DNA from 2 places in the Achromobacter sp. JUb104 genome. Region 2 is predicted to be linked to the other one. Evidence: riboswitches for the same ligand, from Rfam matches in the RefSeq annotation. Region 2 holds a riboswitch; the other holds the start of a gene.

Region 1 (8,619 bases), on a different contig from region 2:
TCGCGCGTGATGGGCTTTCTGCTGGTGTGCATGGGGGTCCAGTTCGTCATCAACGGCGTGCTGGAAATCGTGAGCCAGCATGGCGGTGGCTAAGCCGGCGGGGCAGGGCGGCTTGCGCCGAGGGTTGGCCGTGGCAGGACGGGTGTTGTTGACGCTGCTGCTGGCCGCGTCCGCCGTGTGGGGCTGCTTGGCACTGGCCTATCAAGCGCCTGGTGGCGCGTGGGGCAAGGGGGCCGCGGGCCTGGTGTGGACCGCGTTATGCGTGGGCGCCGTGCTGGCGCTGTGGTGCAAAACGCGGTGGCGCGCAAGCCGGTGGCGGCGGCAAGCAGGGTGGGCCTACGTGATCGGGTTGGCGCTGCTGTGCGGTTGGTGGCAGACCCTGGCGCCAAGCAATGACCGCATCTGGGCCGACGACGTGGCGAAGATGCTGCGCGGCACCGTGCAGGGCTCAACGGTCACGCTTGAAAACGTCCGCAATTTCGACTGGCGCGCGGACGACGACTACACCGTGCGCTGGGAAACGCGGCAGTACGATCTGGACCAGCTTGAGTCCGTGGACATGGCGCTGTCGTACTGGGCAGGCCCAGCCATCGCGCACACGCTGGTTTCCTTCGGCTTTTCCGACGGGCGGCACGTGGTGTTCTCGGTTGAAATCCGCAAGGAACGCGGCGAACAGTTCTCGGAGATTGGCGGATTCTTCAAGCAGTTCGAACTGAGCGTGGTGGCCGCCGAAGAGCGCGACATTCTGTATGTGCGCGCCGGGCCGCGCGGCGAAAGCGTTTACCTGTATCCGGTGCGCATGCCCGAGCGCGCCATGCGTGAACTGTTCCTGTCTTACGTGAATACCGCCAACACGCTGGTCACAACGCCCCGGTTCTATCACACGGTCACCGCCAATTGCACGACGCTGGTCTACCACATGGTGAATGCGATTGTGCCGGGCTTGCCGCTGGATCACAGGCTGTTGCTGTCGGGCTATCTGCCCGAGTACCTATACGAGCAAGGCGGGTTGGACGACAGCGTGGCCTTGGAAGAACTGCGCAAGCGCGCTTCGGTCGGCCCTCTTACCGCGCCGGAAGAGGACCCCGTCGCGTTTTCCAGGCGTATCCGGCAGCAGCCATGACGTGTTTCTCTGAGTTACGGAACAGTGTTTTCCACCCGGGAAACGGCCAATTTCGCTGGTTTTGTGCGGTACAGTAGCTGCCAAATACGCCGTATGTGAGTTTTTCGCACACGATTTTTCGTCTGGTTTCCAAGCCGGAATGTTCTTCAAGGAGGGGCGTCAGATGTCCTGGCCAACCCTGGTTATTGCAAGCGTTGCACTGATCGCTTTTGCCGCTGTGTTGTTGCGCCACCCCGGCGTCGTCCTTTACGACTGGTTCGCTGCGCGCAGAGTCGCCCGCATTGCCCCCCGTACTGCCGCCCGCATTGCCGCCACCCGCGCGACAGGCGCGCCCCGCGCAACGGCGCACGCCGCCAAGCGTGTCGAACCCGCGCCGTCGGTCAGCTAGCCCTCCGCAGCGAGGCGCTCCCGCTAGTCTCCCGCAGCGAATCTCCCGCGCCCGCTTTCATTAGCGCCGCCGCGTCTGTTTCCCCACACCAGATAAAAAAAGGCCATCCGATCACGGATGGCCTAAGTACAGATAGGCCGCCCCGACTCTGCTCAGCAGGGGCGGCCCGCAGCCTGTTTAGAAGCGATGGCGGATGCCGGCGCCAACAGTGCTGATCTTGTTGCCGTTGATGAAGGCGGCGCCGTCGGCGTAGGAAGCCAGGGCGTACAGGTTGGTGCGCTTGGACAGGTCGTACGTGTAGCCGACGCTGTAGATGTCCATGGCGTACAGGTTCTTGTTCGGGTCAGCACGCTGCCACGACGCGAAGATGTTGCTGGCCGCGCCGATCGGGGCGCTCACGCCAACCATGTACGAGTTGATGCGCAGGCCGTCCCAGGTGAAGCGGCCGTTGGTGAAGCCTTGGCCTTGGGCCGTGCCACCGGCTTGCTGGCGGCCACCCATCAGCGAAAAGTCTTGTCCGGCGAAGACGCCGTCTTCGGAACGGCCATAAGCCAGCGACAGCTTGATGACTTCGAAGTCGTAAGCGCCACCGATGATGAACTGCTGCGGTTGCGGCTGGTTCGGCTTGCGGTATTGCACGTCATAGGACAGGGCCAGCTTCAAGGGGCCGTTGTCGTAGCGCACGCCGGCCGTCCAGGCGCGGTTGTTTTCCTTGGTCTTGAAGCCGGTCGGGCCTTCGACGTCGTCCGTCGAGAACGAGTAACCGACGCCGCCTTGGAAGCCGCTCCAGACCGGGGTCTGGTACATGACCATGTTGTCGTAGCGAACCGTGTTCGCGGCGCTGAAGGCCAAGCCCATGTTGGCGTTCAGGTAGTCCAGCGCGAACGGATCGATGTCGCCGAAGTACTTGGATGCGATGTTGGTTTGGCGGCCCAGTTCCAGCAGACCAAATTGGTCGCTGTTCAGGCCCACCGTGGCTTGGCGGCCGAACAGGCGGTCACCTTGCGAGCGGTTGCCGTTGTTAGCCGTAAAGCCGCTTTCCAACGTGAAGACCGCCGACAGGCCGTCGCCCAGGTCTTCCGTGCCGCGCAAGCCAAAACGCGAACCGTTCTGGATGCCGTCGTTCATGCCGATCCGGGAGTGGTAGTCGCCGCCATTCACGCCACGGTTTGAATCGGTGGTGCCGACCTTGCCGCGTTGATAGGTCATGCCCAAGTCAACGATGCCGTACAAGGTGACGGACGTTTCCGCCTGCGCCGCACCGGCCATGCCAGCCAAAATCGCGCCAACGAGCAAAGTTTTTGTTAGTTTCATATCCACATCCGGTTCTAAGGCTTGCGTTGCCTGCTTTCAGGGGAGTGAAAGCAGCCCAGGCCTCAACAATAGGGAAGGCGGCTCGAAAACATGAAACTGAAAACTACGTAATGGTTCTGGATATACATATTGGGGCCGTATTCAGCTTCGCTCCCTCTGACAGCAGGCTGAAGCAGTAAATATCAGTTACCCCGTTCACATCTAAAAACGGGGCGCGCTATGGCTTGCTTACAACAGTCTGGGCCAAGTCGTGGGGCGGGCAGCCGGCTCGTGTTGCGTCAAGCATTGATCTGATTACGGAAAATGCCGGCCGCCTCGTCGCGTACAAATTGATAAATTGTGTCTGCTATTTCGTTGCGATTTAGACGGAATTCCGCTTGACGGGCGCGCCCGGTCCGTCAGCCCGCGGGCCGTTGCAAACCCAGGTGCCCGCGCAAGTTGCTGTGTTCGTATTCCGTACGGAACAGCCCGCGCCGTTGCAGAACCGGAATGACGTGATCCACGAAATCGTCGATGCCGCCTGGCAATGACGGCGGCATCAGGTTGAACCCATCCGCCCCTTCGTTCTTGAACCAGTGTTCGATCTGGTCGGCAATATGCTCCGGCGTGCCCACCATGGTGCAGTGGCCGCCACCCGCCGCCAGGCGCCCCAGCAATTGGCGCACGGTGGGTTGTTCCGTTTCGATAATCCGCAGAATCGTGGCGTAGCGGCCCTTCGGGCCCTTGAACTCATGCAGGGGCGGCAGCGGCGGCACGGGGGCGTCCAGTTCCCACGCGGCGCAATCCTGCAACACAAACGTGCCCAACTGGCGTAACGAGGCATCGCTGGGCAACAACACGTCCAGCTCGCGCTGCTTGGCGCGCGCTTCGGCCTCGGTCGACCCCACATAGGTAACCAGGCCCGGCATGATCGGCACAAAAGCGCTGCGGCCGGCGGCGCGCACTCGCTGCTTGATGTCGCGGTAATAGGCTTGCGCGGCCGGCAGGTCGTAGGCCACGGCATAGATGGCTTCGGCGCGCCGGGCGGCCAGGTCGCGGCCCTGGTCGGATGCGCCCGCCTGGAACAGCACGGGATGCCCTTGCGGCGGGCGCGGTACGGTCAGCGGGCCGTCCACCAGGAAATGGTCGCCGTGGTGGTGGATCTGCCGTACACGTTCGGGGACGCCGTAGAAGCCGTTGCGGTCGATGGCCAGGGCGTCGTCTTGCCACGAGTCGAACAAGCGCAAGGCCACGTCGACGAATTCTTCGGCGCGCGCGTAACGCCAATCGTGGCCGGGCATGGCTTCAAAGCCGTGGTTGCGCGCTTCGGCGTCGAACATGGACGTGACGACGTTCCAGCCCATGCGGCCGCCCGAAATGTGGTCCAGCGACGCCACCATGCGCGCCGCGTGAAAGGGCGTGAAAAAGGTGCTGGACACCGTGCTGATCAAGCCGATGCGATGGGTGGCGCGCGCAATCGCGGCCATGGTCGTGAGCGGTTCCAGGTACCAGCGCGGCCCGTCGCCGATGTTGTCGGTGGACTGCCCGTCGGCAAAGAAAATGGCGTCGAGCTTGCCGCGTTCGGCCGTCTGCGCCAGCGCTTCGTAATAGCTGATGTCGCCCAGCCGTTCGGCGGCGGAGTCCGGGTGGCGCCACGCGGCGCGGTGGTGCCCGCAGCCGAAGATGAACAGGTTCAGATGCAGCATGGCGATCAATTCTTGACGAGGCCGCCGTCCACGACCAGGTTCTGGCCGGTGACGCTGCGCGACCAGGGGCAGGCGAAGAACAGCACCGCATCGGCGAACTGGTCCGGCGTGGTGACGGCGCGCAAAGGCGTGCTGGCGGCAATCAGGTCGAACACCGCTTCGGGCGTGGCGGCCGATGCATCGGTGGTGCGCAGCAAGCCGCCCGACACCATGTTGACCGTGATGCCATCCGGGCCCAGGTCCTGCGACAGCGTGCGCGTGAACGACAGCAACGCGGCCTTGGCGGCGGTGTAGTCGTGGTACGGCACCACCGGGTTCTGGACCAGGTTGGTGCCGATGTTGATGATGCGGCCGACGCCTGCGCTGCGCATGCCGGGCAACGCGGCCTGCGTGGTGTTCAGCGCGCCGCGCACGCAGCCTTCGATCTGCTGGTTCAGGTTGTCCCAGGTCAGGGTGTCGGCGTGGGGGCGCGCATCGCCATTGAACTGAAAGGCGGGCAGCGCATTGTTGACCACCGTGGTCACCGGCATGCCGAAGTGGCTTTGCGCCTGCGCGATCATCCCGGCCACGGCGGCGGCGTCGCGTACGTCGGCCTGTACTGCCAACGCCCGGTCGGGCGCGGTGGCGGCCAGCGCCTGGGCGGCATCCGCACTGTTCAGATAATTGATCACCACGCGCGCGCCCTCGCGCAGGAAGGCCCGCGTGATGTGCGCGCCCAATCCACGGGCGCCTCCCGTGACAATAACCAGCTGTTCGTTCAGGGCAGGGGAGCGATGGGCAATGGACATGGTGGGCTCTTCAGTTCACCGGCACGCATGCAAACAGGTGCCGCAAGCGGGCGAACTTAGCACGAATCCATGCGTTGACATTGGCTCGCCGCGACCCTAATCTTGCGGCAATTCCTGGGGGAGCCTGTTTGGGCTGAGATTCCGCGTCATGCGGTAACCCTTTGAACCTGATCCGGGTAATGCCGGCGAAGGGAAGGACATCGCACGGTTCGTGCGCCCTCCCTAGACTTTCATCCATCAGCGGCCCCTGTTTCTCACGGGCCGCCGCGTTGCGCGTCCGGCTGTCGGCCGGGCCAGGGAGGACTGTTTTTCATGCTGACCCAAACCACCGCCTTGTTGTGGCTGCTGCTGTTTTCAGGCGGCTTCGCCGTTGCCAGCGTGCTCTATACCCGTCGCAAGCGCGGCACGCTGGAAGACTACATCGTGGCCCGCAACAGCCAGGGCGCGTTCGGCACCATCCTGACGCTGATGGCGTCAACGCTGGGCGCGTGGATCCTGTTCTCGCCCGCACAGGCCGCTACCTGGGGCGGACTGGCGGCGGTGATCGGCTATGCGCTGGGGTCCATGTCGCCGCGCCTGGTAATGATTCCGCTGGGGCGGCGCATGCGTGAACTGATTCCGCACGGCCATACCCTGACCGAATTCCTGATGGCGCGCTATGGCCGCCCGATGTACGGGCTGGCGCTATTCATCATGCTGTTCTATCTGTTCATTGCCTTGTCGGCCGAAGTCACGGCGATTGCCAAGCTGGTCACCATGCTGGCGCCCGTGCCGCTGTGGACCACCGCCGCCATCGTGATGGGCACGACGCTGCTTTACACCACCTACGGCGGGCTGCGTTCGTCGATCTTCACCGACCAGGTGCAGATGATGGTCATCGTGCCGTTGCTGGTGATCCTGTGCGTGGTGGGCTGGCAGGCGGCGGGCGGCGCGCTGCCCACCATCGAAGCGTTGCAAGCCCGCGCGCCCCAATTGCTGGATTTGACGGACCCCGTGGGCGTGAAGGCGGGCCTGACGTTCTTCGTGGCAATTCTGTTGACCGGCATCTTCCATCAGGGCAATTGGCAGCGCATCTACGCCGCGAAAGACGCGCGGTCGATGCGCAATGGTTTCCTGCTGGGCGGTATTCTTGCCGCGCCGTTCATCTTCTTGATGGGTCTGTTCGGCCTGGCGTTCGTGGGCCTGGCGCCGCAGGGCGATAGCTCTGTCGCGCTGTTCAGCGTCATCATGCCGCACGCGCCCGCCTGGTTCGTGATCGCCTTGATTCCGCTGGGCCTGGCGCTGGTCATGAGCACGGCCGACACGGCGATCAGTGCGGTGTCCAGCATCGTGGCGGTGGACATGCGCCGCCTGATGCCGCACGCCAATGGCCGCGACATGAAGCGACTGGCCCGCTGGGCCGTGCTGCTGCTGGCGATTCCCGTGATGATCGTGGCCTCGCAAGGCTACAGCGTGTTGTATCTATTTTTGCTGGCCGACCTGCTGTGCTCGGCCGCGGCGTTTCCGGTTTTCTACGGCCTGTTCAGCCGCAAGCATGATGGCGCGACGGCCACCACGGCAACGGCGGCGGGCCTGGCGGTAGGGCTGTTCTTCTTCCCGGCGCCGGGCGACAAGCCCACGTTCTTGCTGGAATCGTTTTTGCTGGCGGCGTTCGTGCCGGTCGTGGTGACGGTGCTGATGCGCCTGGCACGCCGTGGGGTGAAGGAGTTTGATTTGTCGACGCTGAGCGCGGCGGTGCGGCGGCTGGATAAGGACGCGGTTTGAGTACGCGGTCCATGTAGCCCCCCAAAAACAAAAAAGCCTTGGAACACATGTTGGTGTCCAAGGCTTTTCCGTCTGGTGTTTGGTGGAGCGGAGGAGGATCGAACTCCCGACCTTCGCATTGCGAACGCGACGCTCTCCCAGCTGAGCTACCGCCCCAATGAAGCAAGAGCAAAACTATACCTGAACTTCAAAGCGCCGCGCAATACGGCGCTGGGCAATTATTTTCAGACGAATTCCAGCGTGGCCACGACCGGCGCGTGGTCCGACGGCTGCTCGTTGCGGCGCGGTTCCTTGTCGATGACGCAGGCCACGCAGCGCTTGACCAGCGGCGCGGACAGCAGCACGTGGTCGATCCGCAGGCCGGCGTTGCGACGGAAGGCGAATTGCCGGTAGTCCCACCACGAAAACGACTTCTCCGGCTGCTCGAACAAGCGGAAGGAATCGGTCAGGCCCAAGTCGAGCAGCGCGCGCAAGGCGGCGCGTTCGGGCTCGGACACCAGCACCTGGCCTTCCCATTTTTCGGGGTTGTGTACGTCTTCATCGGCGGGCGCGACGTTGTAGTCGCCCAGCACGGCCAGACGCGGAAACTGCTTGATCTCGTCGGCCAGCCAATTGCGCATGGCGTCAAACCACGCCAGCTTGTAGATGTACTTGTCCGAATCCACCGACTGCCCGTTGGGGCAATACGCGCAAACCACGCGCACGTCGCCTTCGGGGCTGGGAAAGGTTAGCGCCAGCACGCGCTGCTGCGGGTCTTCATAGCCGGGAATGTTGCGCACCATCGTCGTGCCCGGCACCCGCGACACGATCGCCACGCCGTTATACGTCTTCTGGCCCGCCCAGACGGCGTGGTAGCCGGCTTCCTTGAAAGCCGCCTCGGGAAACTTGTCGTCCGTCAGCTTCAGTTCCTGGATGCACAGTACGTCAACCGGATTGGCCGCCAGCCAATCCAGCACCTGCTGCAGGCGTACGTTCAAGGAATTCACGTTCCAGGTGGCGAGTTTCATGATTTTGTAGTGCCTTTACTCATGCGGGTCTTGGCGATAGCGCCTGCCAATGTCGTGCTTGCCAATAATCCGGACTGGCTGGGCATTCGGCGATGCGTTCGGAGTGGGCCGGCAGGCGCCAGGGGTAGGGGCAGATGATACCGTGGCGGCGCGGCCATGCGTGCCAAGGGGGCGGATGGCTGTGGGCGAACGCCGGAAGGGCAGGGAACCGGTCTTACATTTCGCCTTTTTGCAGGCGAAAACCTGGGTAACTGCCTAGACTGCTGGAACACTTCATTTCGGAGCCGTCCATGAAAACCATGTCCAGGCAAGACGTCCAAGCGCAATTTGTTGACCTGCTTGACGAAACCCTATCCACCCGACCGCACGCGCTGGTCAGCGAGGGTCCTGAGTTGGCCGTCAACATGCGCGCGAACGCGCGGAATCCAACGATGCCAGCGGTCAGGCCGACACTCAAGGCTCTTTTGCTGAGTGATTTCGCGCGGACAGAACACTTGACGCCCGCCAGGGCCGAAAAGCGGTTGCTGACTCCTTCATCAGGTCGCCGATA
Region 2 (8,619 bases):
CCAGCGGCGGATGCACCTCGGCCAGCAGGCGCGCGAACCAGCCGGCAAACAGCGGCTCGGCGCTGGGCAGCTTGCCGATATTGCCCGCCTTCACGAGCAACCCGCAAACCAGGCTCCATAACGCCAGCGCGGGCACGTTGCCCGCCCAGCTATGCACCAGCAATTGCGGGCCGTAGGCGCGCACCGCGCCGCCCTTGGGTGTCGGTTGAAAGCCGTCCAGCACCTTGGGGTTGGCGAAGTCCTCGGCCACAAAGCGGTGCAGTTGCGGCGCGCGGAACGTCTTGAAAAAGCCGGTGAGACCCAGCCGCACCATCTGCGCGTCGTAGCCGCTGACAATCGGCAGCAGCGCGTCGGCTTGCCGGCGGTACGGGTCGCTGGGGTCCAGCAGTCGGGCGATGGCGCGGTCGATGACGTCGATGATTTCCGACACCGTCATCGTCTTCAGATGCCGCGCGCTGGCCTGTTGGACGCGCTGGGCCAGCGCCTGCATCTGCAAGGCGGTCAGCACCGGCACGGCGACATCCACGCGCCGGCCGTCCTGCTCGAAGGGCAGCGTCTGCCATTGGACATCGGCCGAAGCCAGCCCCGGCAGATAGCCTGCTTCGATCCGTTGCACGTTCATGGCCGCGTCGACTGAATGAATTCTTCGACCGCCAGCGAGCAGCCCTTGGCCTGCGCGCCTTCGGCGCGGCCCAGCAGCAGGAAGCCGCCGTCGGCGGGTTCGCCCACGTCTTCGGTGAGGATGGTGCTGACGGAATTGAAGTTGCCCAGGTCGCAGTGCGCCAGGATGCCGCGTTCGCCGGCCGGCACCGTGCGCCCCGTGGCGGGGTCCACCAGGCGCGAACGGATCCAGTGCGGCCCCGATTTCACGGACGGGACCGTGGCGTTGCCGTCGTCATAAAACTGGGTGCTGAGTTCGGTCATGCCGTACATGTTGATGCACAGCGCGCGCGGCACGCCCAGCAGGTCCGATAGTTCGGAATAGAACGTGTCCAGCGGCAATTCCCGCGACTGGCCCTTGTAGCCGCCGGTATCCAGGATGCGGCTGCCCGGCGGCAGGCGGAACGTTCGGCCTGCCTTGCGCAGCGCATCGATCACATGCACGAAGCTGAAGCTGGCGCCCAGCAGGGCATAGGGCTCGCCATCGCGCTCGGCGGTTTCCAGGCGGCGCCACAAGCCATCAAGATCAATCCCCTGCGGCGACATGAAGTAGCGGCTGTCGTCGGTGCCAAACGCGGTCTTGGCCAGCGCCAGATAATGCGCCAGCGACGAATTCGGCATGGCCGCTTCGTCCGGGAACAAGATGCCCATGGGCAAGCGCGGCGTGCCCCGCATGACGCGGACGGCGAAGTTGCGCGTCATGGACAGGTCGTAGACGTCCAGGTGCGGGTGGAAGTGGCGTCCGCGCATATCGGCGCGCGTCGTGCCGCTGGTCATGAAGACGCGCTCGTCGGGGCGGGCGGGTTCACAGCGCAGTTCCATCGCCTTGAAGGCGTCGATGGGCACGGCGGGAATATCGCTCCAGGTCTTCACATTGCGCACCGTGGTGCCTCGGCGCTGGCAGAAGCTGCGGTAGGCGGCGTTGGCGCTGTACTGATACGCAAACAGCCGCAGCGCGAGCTGATCAAACTGCGCGTCGGTGCAGCCGTCCTGGGCAATGAATTCAAGGAGTTCCGCGACGGGCGGGGCGGCGTTGTTCATGGGCGTTCGTTGATTCCAATACAGGGAAGCTCCGAAGCCCGCCCGCACAAGCGGCGCAAAGGCGCGGCAGGGCGAATGCTCTTCTTACGCCGGCATGAACCGGGTCAAGTTCGCGGGTTTGATTCTCAGCACTGGCGTGCACCCCGGAGCAGAGGCAATGTTAACCCGCTCTAGGGTTCGTCGCTTAGGTCGAATCCCTGCTGGCCGTCCAGTCGGAAGGCCGCGGGGTCATACCGTCATGAGTTGTCGCCCCGCAGTGAGTCGACCCATCGCGTGGCGTCGGGTACGTCCGCCCAGGCGGCGGTGCCTTTGCGTACTATCTGCTGGAATTCGTCTTCGTCGTAGGCAGGGTGGTGCACCTCGAACGAACGCAGATTCAAATTGCGCAGTTCGCCCGTGCGCAAATTCTCTTCAGCCGTCACGTGCAGCAAGGCCGGACGATAGAGACGGTTTTCGCTCTCTTGTGCGAGCAACTGTTGAGTAGCGGAAACCGTTAGCGACTTGCCGTTTTCAAGCACAAGATGAACATTTGCCTTGGTCTTGCCGCCCCAGTCCACGATTTTTCCGTGCAGGTATTTTTCAACCGTTACCCAGATATCGATCGATTGTTTGAAGTCTGATTGGGCATTGATGATCGTGAGAGGGCGCCGGGCGGTGTCCTCAAGCGCGTAAACGCGATGAGGGTTGTTACGGGCCTGAGCTTGCCAACGCTCAATGACGGCAGCTCGCCTGGGGTCGATGGCGTTGAGAGAATCTGGCGCGGCCAGACGTTCCATATCCGCCCAGAGCATCGAAGCCGCCAACAACCCCTCGGCGACGAAAACCAGAGACCCTTCTTCTATCGACACCAGCACTTCGGCAGGGTTGACCTCTCGGGTTGATCCTTGCAGGAAGTCGCTGACCTCTTTCTGAAATTCGCCAAGCAAACTGAGCGGAACAGCCTTCGGCCCCACATCAACGCCATTGATGCGGTCGCGGAGAGCGAAGCGAAGATTGTCGGCGGGTTTCATAGCGACGATTGTAGATCTCGGCCCGGGCTATTTCGCGGGTCTGTAATATTTTGCAAGCGATGCGCCGCCGGCCAGCGAGCAGCCCGTTTGCCGATTCGCACCGCATCTGCTCATAGACCCAGTATTTGCTCAAAATCTGGAGCTATCTGCTCAGTGCAGTAGTATCTGCTCATTATTGAGCAGATACTGAGCAGATATCATGAGCAAAGTGACCCCGAAATCAGTCCTGGATGCTATCCGGCACTTGGCTGCGGCCGGGCAGCAGGAGGTTTCCTCCACCGACATCATCTTTGCTACGCAAGGCAGCTCGGCCACCGTGCGGCGACATCTCGATGCGCTGTGCGCTGGTGGACAACTCACACGCAGCGGCCAAGCGCGGGCAACCCGCTATCGGCTAACGGACGCAGCGTCTACCGAAAAGCCGGCCATCACCGAGCTACCGCCCGAACTTGAGGCTCGCCTGCATCCGACTTGGTCGGCTGCCGCGGTTGAGTTGAACAAGAAACTCGACGTGCCCCTCGCCGCGCGCGACCCGGTGACGTACCGGCGCGAGTTTGTCGATAGCTACGTGCCCAACGAGAGCTGGTTGGTGCCGAAATCCCTAGCTGAAGAGTTGTATCGCTCAGGGAGCATGAAAGAGCAACTGCCGGCTGGAACCTACGCTCGCGAGGTATTGGAGCAACTGCTTATTGACTTGTCCTGGTCGTCCTCTCGACTGGAAGGCAACCCCTATACCATGCTGGCTACCGAGGAACTGTTCAAGAAAGGGACCGCCGGCGATGATGCGAACGCGGTGATGCTGCTCAATCACAAGGCAGCTATCGAGTTCCTCGTGGAAGCGGTTCCGCTTCAGGGCCTCTCGACTGCGGTCGTCAGAAATCTGCACGCAGTGCTCATGCAGGACCTGCTTGCTGACAGCAACGGGCTCGGGGCTATCCGACAGAAAGTGGTCAACATCAGCGACACCGTCTATGTGCCAACCCAGGTGCCGGCAATTCTCGAGGAAATGTTGGAGGCTATCCTGCACAAGGCCAGGCACATCAAGAACCCGGTCGAGGCAGCCTTCTTCCTCTGGGTCAACCTGGCATACCTGCAGCCGTTCGAGGATGGCAACAAGCGCACCGGCCGGCTGGCAGCGAACATTCCGCTGATGCTATACAACTGCTCGCCGCTCTCGTTCCTGGACGTCGACCCGCACGATTACGCGCGTGCGATGCTGGGTGTGTACGAGTTCCTGGATGTCGCGCTCGCGGTGGAGCTGTTTGCCTGGACGTACCGCCGCTCGCAGAAGAAATATGCCGTGGTGATGGAATCGCGGGGCAAACCGAACCCGCTGCGACTGCGTTACCGCGAGAGCCTGAATGACGCCATCGGCCTGGTAGTCCGGGACAGGATGTCAGTGCAGGCCGCCGTTGAAGCACTCGGCCTCACTGAGAGCGCGGCGCCTGGCTTTCAGGCAATGCTGCTGGATGACCTGAAGAAGCTCGAAGTGTTCAACTACGCGCGCTACCGGCTCACGCTGAGCGTGACGCAAGCCTGGATTGACGACGGCCGGCCGCAGTAAGCACGCGCTGAACGTCAATGAGAGAAACTCCTTCGCACCAAAGCAAAAAGCCCCGCCAAGGCGGGGCTCAATGCTTGAATCTTTTGGTGGCCTGGGGCGGAATCGAACCACCGACACAAGGATTTTCAATCCTCTGCTCTACCGACTGAGCTACCAGGCCAACACGTACACGGTGCAAAAAGCCCAGCGCGGCGGCTGGGCTTTTTTTGGGACTTGATATTGCTACCGCAATCCCAATAATTCTTTTGGTGGCCTGGGGCGGAATCGAACCACCGACACAAGGATTTTCAATCCTCTGCTCTACCGACTGAGCTACCAGGCCAACGAAGTCCGCAACTATACACAATTTTTTGGGGCCACGCCAGCAAGGCGGGGCAATTCGCCAACAATTTTTCCGCCCCGGTTTCCGCCCTGACTGTTGGGTGAATGGCACGGATAGGTGCGACGCAGCGTCGCGGCTGGGGGCGGAACTGCGCTGGGGATAACCCGCAGGGGTATAATCTTCCAGTTATTTCGTGGCAGTCTTTTACGCATCCCACATGTCGGTAGCTGTCCTTGCCTTCGGTCTGAACCACACGTCCGCGCCGGTTTCGGTTCGCGAGCGCGTGTCCATGCCCGTCGATCTGGTCAAGCCCGCGCTGGAAGGCCTGCGTTCGGCATTCGGCGGTTCCGTCCGCGAAGCCGCCATCCTGTCCACCTGTAACCGCACCGAGATCTATTGCGCCGCTGACGGCCACGTTGCCGATCAACTGCCCGCCTGGCTGGCTGAACACAACCGCCTGGACGCCGGCACGCTGCGCCCGCACCTGTACCGCCATCACCAAGACGACGCCGTGCGTCACGCTTTCCGCGTGGCCAGCGGGCTGGATTCCATGGTGCTGGGTGAAACCCAGATCGTCGGTCAGATGAAAGACGCCGTGCGCGCCGCCGGCGAAGCCGGCTCGCTGGGCACCTTGCTGCACCAGATGTTCCAGCGCACGTTCTCGGTGGCCAAGGAAGTGCGGTCGCAAACCGCCATCGGCGCGCAGTCGGTGTCCATGGCCGCCGCCGCCGTCCGCCTGGCCGAACGCGTGTTCGGCAACCTGGACCAGGCCCGCACGCTGTTCATCGGCGCGGGCGAAATGATTGAACTGTGCGCCACCCACTTTGCCGCGCAACGCCCGCGCAGCATGGTTGTGGCCAACCGCACGGCCGAGCGCGCCGAAATCCTGGCCAACCGTTTTTCGGCCAGCACCATGAAGCTGTCCGACCTGACCGACCGCCTGTCGGAATTCGACGTCATCGTGTCCTGTACGGCAAGCTCCCTGCCCATCCTCGGCTTGGGGATGGTGGAACGGGCCACGCGCCTGCGCCGCCACCGCCCGATGGTCATGATTGATCTGGCCGTGCCGCGCGACATCGAACCTGAAGTCGGCCGCCTGGACGACGTCTACCTGTATTCGGTGGATGACCTGGGCCGCCTGGTGCAGACTGGCACCGACGCGCGCCGCGCCGCCGTGGTGCAGGCGGAAGCCATTATCGAAACCCGCGTCCAGGGCTTCATGCACTGGATGCAGTCCCGCGAAGTGGTGCCCGTCATCCGCGACCTGCACCAGGCCGCCGAAGACGTCCGCGCCGCCGAGCTCGAACGCGCGCGCCGCCTGCTGGCGCGTGGCGAATCGCCCGAAGCCGTGCTGGAACAACTGGCGCACGGGCTGACGCAAAAATACCTGCACGGCCCGCTGGCGGCGTTGAACCGCAGCGAAGGCGACGACCGCAAGCAACTGCTTGCCTGGATGCCGCGCCTGTTCCCCGGCCGCGACTCCCGCCGTTAGCGAATCTGCCCCACGTCCCGCCTCCTGGCGGGCGTTCGTCTTTGTGGGCGCCCGCTATTCCTGTTTTCTCTTTGGTCATTCCCCATGAAATCTTCCATGCGCAGCCGGCTGGAGCATCTGTGTAACCGCCTGATCGAGGTGGACGCGTTGCTCGCCCAACCGGAAACCGCGTCCGATATGGACCGTTTCCGCAAGCTCTCGCGCGAACGCGCCGAGCTGGAACCCGTGGTCGAGGCCTTCACCGCTTTCGCCCGCACCGAGGAAGACCTGGCGACCGCGCAGGAAATGCTGTCTGACCCCGAAATGAAGGCCATGGCCGAAGACGAGATCAAATCGGGCCGAGGCAAGCTGGAAAGCCTGGAGAGCGCGCTGCAATTGCTGCTGCTGCCGCGCGACCCCAATGACGGACGCAGCGTGTTCCTGGAAATTCGCGCGGGCACGGGTGGCGATGAAAGCGCGCTGTTCTCGGGCGACCTGCTGCGCATGTACACGCGCTATGCGGAAACGCGCGGTTGGCGCGTCGAGCTGATGTCGGAAAGCGCCTCGGAACTGGGCGGCTACAAGGAAGTGATCGCCCGCATTGACGGCGACGGCGCCTACGGCCGCTTGAAGTTCGAGTCCGGCGCGCACCGCGTGCAGCGCGTGCCCGCCACCGAAGCGCAGGGTCGCATCCACACGTCGGCCTGCACCGTGGCCGTCATGGCCGAAGCCGACGAGATGTCGGAAATCGTCATCAACGCCAATGACCTGCGCATCGACACGTTCCGTGCCAGCGGCGCGGGCGGCCAGCACATCAACAAGACCGATTCCGCCGTGCGCATCACGCACTTGCCGACGGGGCTGGTGGTGGAATGCCAGGACGACCGCTCGCAGCACCGCAACAAGGACAAGGCCATGCAGGTGCTGGCCGCGCGCTTGAAAGACAAGGAAACGCGCGAGCGCCAAAGCAAGGAAGCGGCCGAGCGCAAGAGCCTGATCGGCACGGGCGACCGCTCCGAGCGCATCCGCACCTATAACTTCCCGCAGGGCCGCGTGACGGATCACCGCATCAACCTGACGCTGTACAAGTTGCAGCAGATCATGGAAGGCGACCTGGAAGAGCTGACCGGCGCGCTGATCGCCGAGCATCAGGCCGAGCAGTTGGCGGCGCTGGGCGACGACATCTAAGGTGGCGCCATGACGACGCCCCAGCTGAAAAGCCTGCTGCTGGACACCCGCCTGCCGCGCCTGGAAGTGCGCATGCTGCTTGAGCACGTGTTGCAAAAGCCGCGCGCCTGGCTGCTGGCGCATGACACCGATCCGCTTGAGCCTGACGTGGCGGCGGCGTTCGAGGTCTTGCTGGCGCGCCGTCTGGCCGGCGAACCCATGGCATATCTGCTGGGCCATCGCGAGTTCATGGGCCACCGGTTTCGCGTCACGCCCGACGTGCTGATTCCGCGCCCCGACACCGAAGTGCTGGTGGAAACCGCGCTGGAATGCGTGGCGGGCATTGCGGGGCCGGCCGTGCTGGACCTGGGTACGGGCAGCGGCGCCATCGCGATATCGATCGCCCTGGCGCGCCGCGACGCGCGCGTGATGGCGTCCGACGTCAGTGCCGCCGCGTTGAAGGTGGCGGCGGCCAACGCCTGGGATCTGACCGCTTCGGTGCGTTTCGTGGAAGGCAGCTGGTTTGACGCTGTGCCGGCCGGCGAAGGCTTTGACCTGATCGTGTCCAATCCGCCCTACGTAGCCAATAACGACCCGCACCTGGACCAGGGCGACTTGCGCTTCGAACCGCGCGGCGCGCTGACCGATGGCGCGGGCGGGCTGGAAGACCTGGGCCGCATCGTGGCCGGCGCCGGCCCGCACCTGAAGCCAGGCGCGCAGCTATGGATGGAGCATGGCTGGGATCAGGCGCAGGCGGTACGCGGCTTGCTGGCGGAGGCGGGCTTTGAATCGGTGCACAGCCGGCACGACCTGGCGGGCATTGAAAGAATTTCCGGCGGGCGCTGGCCGGCCGGGGGGCGTTGACCGCCCGGGCAGTTGACCCGGCTGTTACAGTTTTCCACTACGGCAAACCCGCGAAAAGCCCGCCCGAGTAGCCCGGCGCGGGGCAGGTATCCGCCCAGCTTTACGGGTATTTACGGCCGTTTTTTCCGCTGTACCTATAATTGGCGTATTCCGTTATGCCTGTCCAAGAGACCACCATGAGCGACGTTCAAGAATTCATCCGCGAAACCGTGACCCAGCACCCCGTCGTGCTGTTCATGAAGGGCACTGCCCAATTCCCGCAATGCGGCTTTTCCGGCAAGGCCATTCAGATCCTGAAGGGCTGTGGCGTGAAGAAGCTGGTTACCGTCAACGTGCTGGAAGACGACGAAGTCCGCCAGGGCATCAAGGAATTCTCCAGCTGGCCCACCATCCCGCAGCTTTACGTGGCGGGCGAATTCATCGGCGGCTCGGACATCATGAACGAGATGAATGAATCCGGCGAACTGAAGACGCTGCTGGAGCAATCCGGCGCCACGGCTTAAGTCGCCCATGCGGCGAC

Evidence for each region. Region 2 has a riboswitch for thiamine pyrophosphate ahead of M2361_RS17080 (long-chain fatty acid--CoA ligase). Riboswitches for the same ligand answer to the same signal wherever they lie in the genome.
Region 1: another riboswitch for thiamine pyrophosphate. It lies ahead of M2361_RS10815 (sodium:solute symporter family protein); the one in region 2 lies ahead of M2361_RS17080 (long-chain fatty acid--CoA ligase).

Annotation. Positions count from the first base shown of each region.
Region 1 covers NZ_JANUEY010000001.1:2,392,739-2,401,357, reverse strand. The annotation lists gene M2361_RS10845 (MarC family NAAT transporter) at 1-93, shown strand, start outside; gene M2361_RS10840 (DUF4105 domain-containing protein) at 80-1,123, shown strand; gene M2361_RS10835 (hypothetical protein) at 1,287-1,511, shown strand; gene M2361_RS10830 (porin) at 1,689-2,825, opposite strand; gene M2361_RS10825 (LLM class flavin-dependent oxidoreductase) at 3,224-4,510, opposite strand; gene M2361_RS10820 (3-oxoacyl-ACP reductase) at 4,516-5,298, opposite strand; TPP riboswitch at 5,405-5,509, shown strand; gene M2361_RS10815 (sodium:solute symporter family protein) at 5,611-7,062, shown strand; tRNA gene M2361_RS10810 (tRNA-Ala) at 7,143-7,218, opposite strand; gene xth (exodeoxyribonuclease III) at 7,287-8,069, opposite strand; gene M2361_RS10800 (prevent-host-death protein) at 8,360-8,619, shown strand, end outside.
Region 2 covers NZ_JANUEY010000002.1:1,153,970-1,162,588, reverse strand. The annotation lists gene M2361_RS17085 (acyl-CoA reductase) at 1-622, opposite strand, end outside; gene M2361_RS17080 (long-chain fatty acid--CoA ligase) at 619-1,701, opposite strand; TPP riboswitch at 1,766-1,857, opposite strand; gene M2361_RS17075 (hypothetical protein) at 1,938-2,711, opposite strand; gene M2361_RS17070 (Fic family protein) at 2,911-4,275, shown strand; tRNA gene M2361_RS17065 (tRNA-Phe) at 4,360-4,435, opposite strand; tRNA gene M2361_RS17060 (tRNA-Phe) at 4,522-4,597, opposite strand; gene hemA (glutamyl-tRNA reductase) at 4,815-6,089, shown strand; gene prfA (peptide chain release factor 1) at 6,174-7,256, shown strand; gene prmC (peptide chain release factor N(5)-glutamine methyltransferase) at 7,266-8,099, shown strand; gene grxD (Grx4 family monothiol glutaredoxin) at 8,276-8,602, shown strand; gene M2361_RS17035 (UbiX family flavin prenyltransferase) at 8,610-8,619, shown strand, end outside.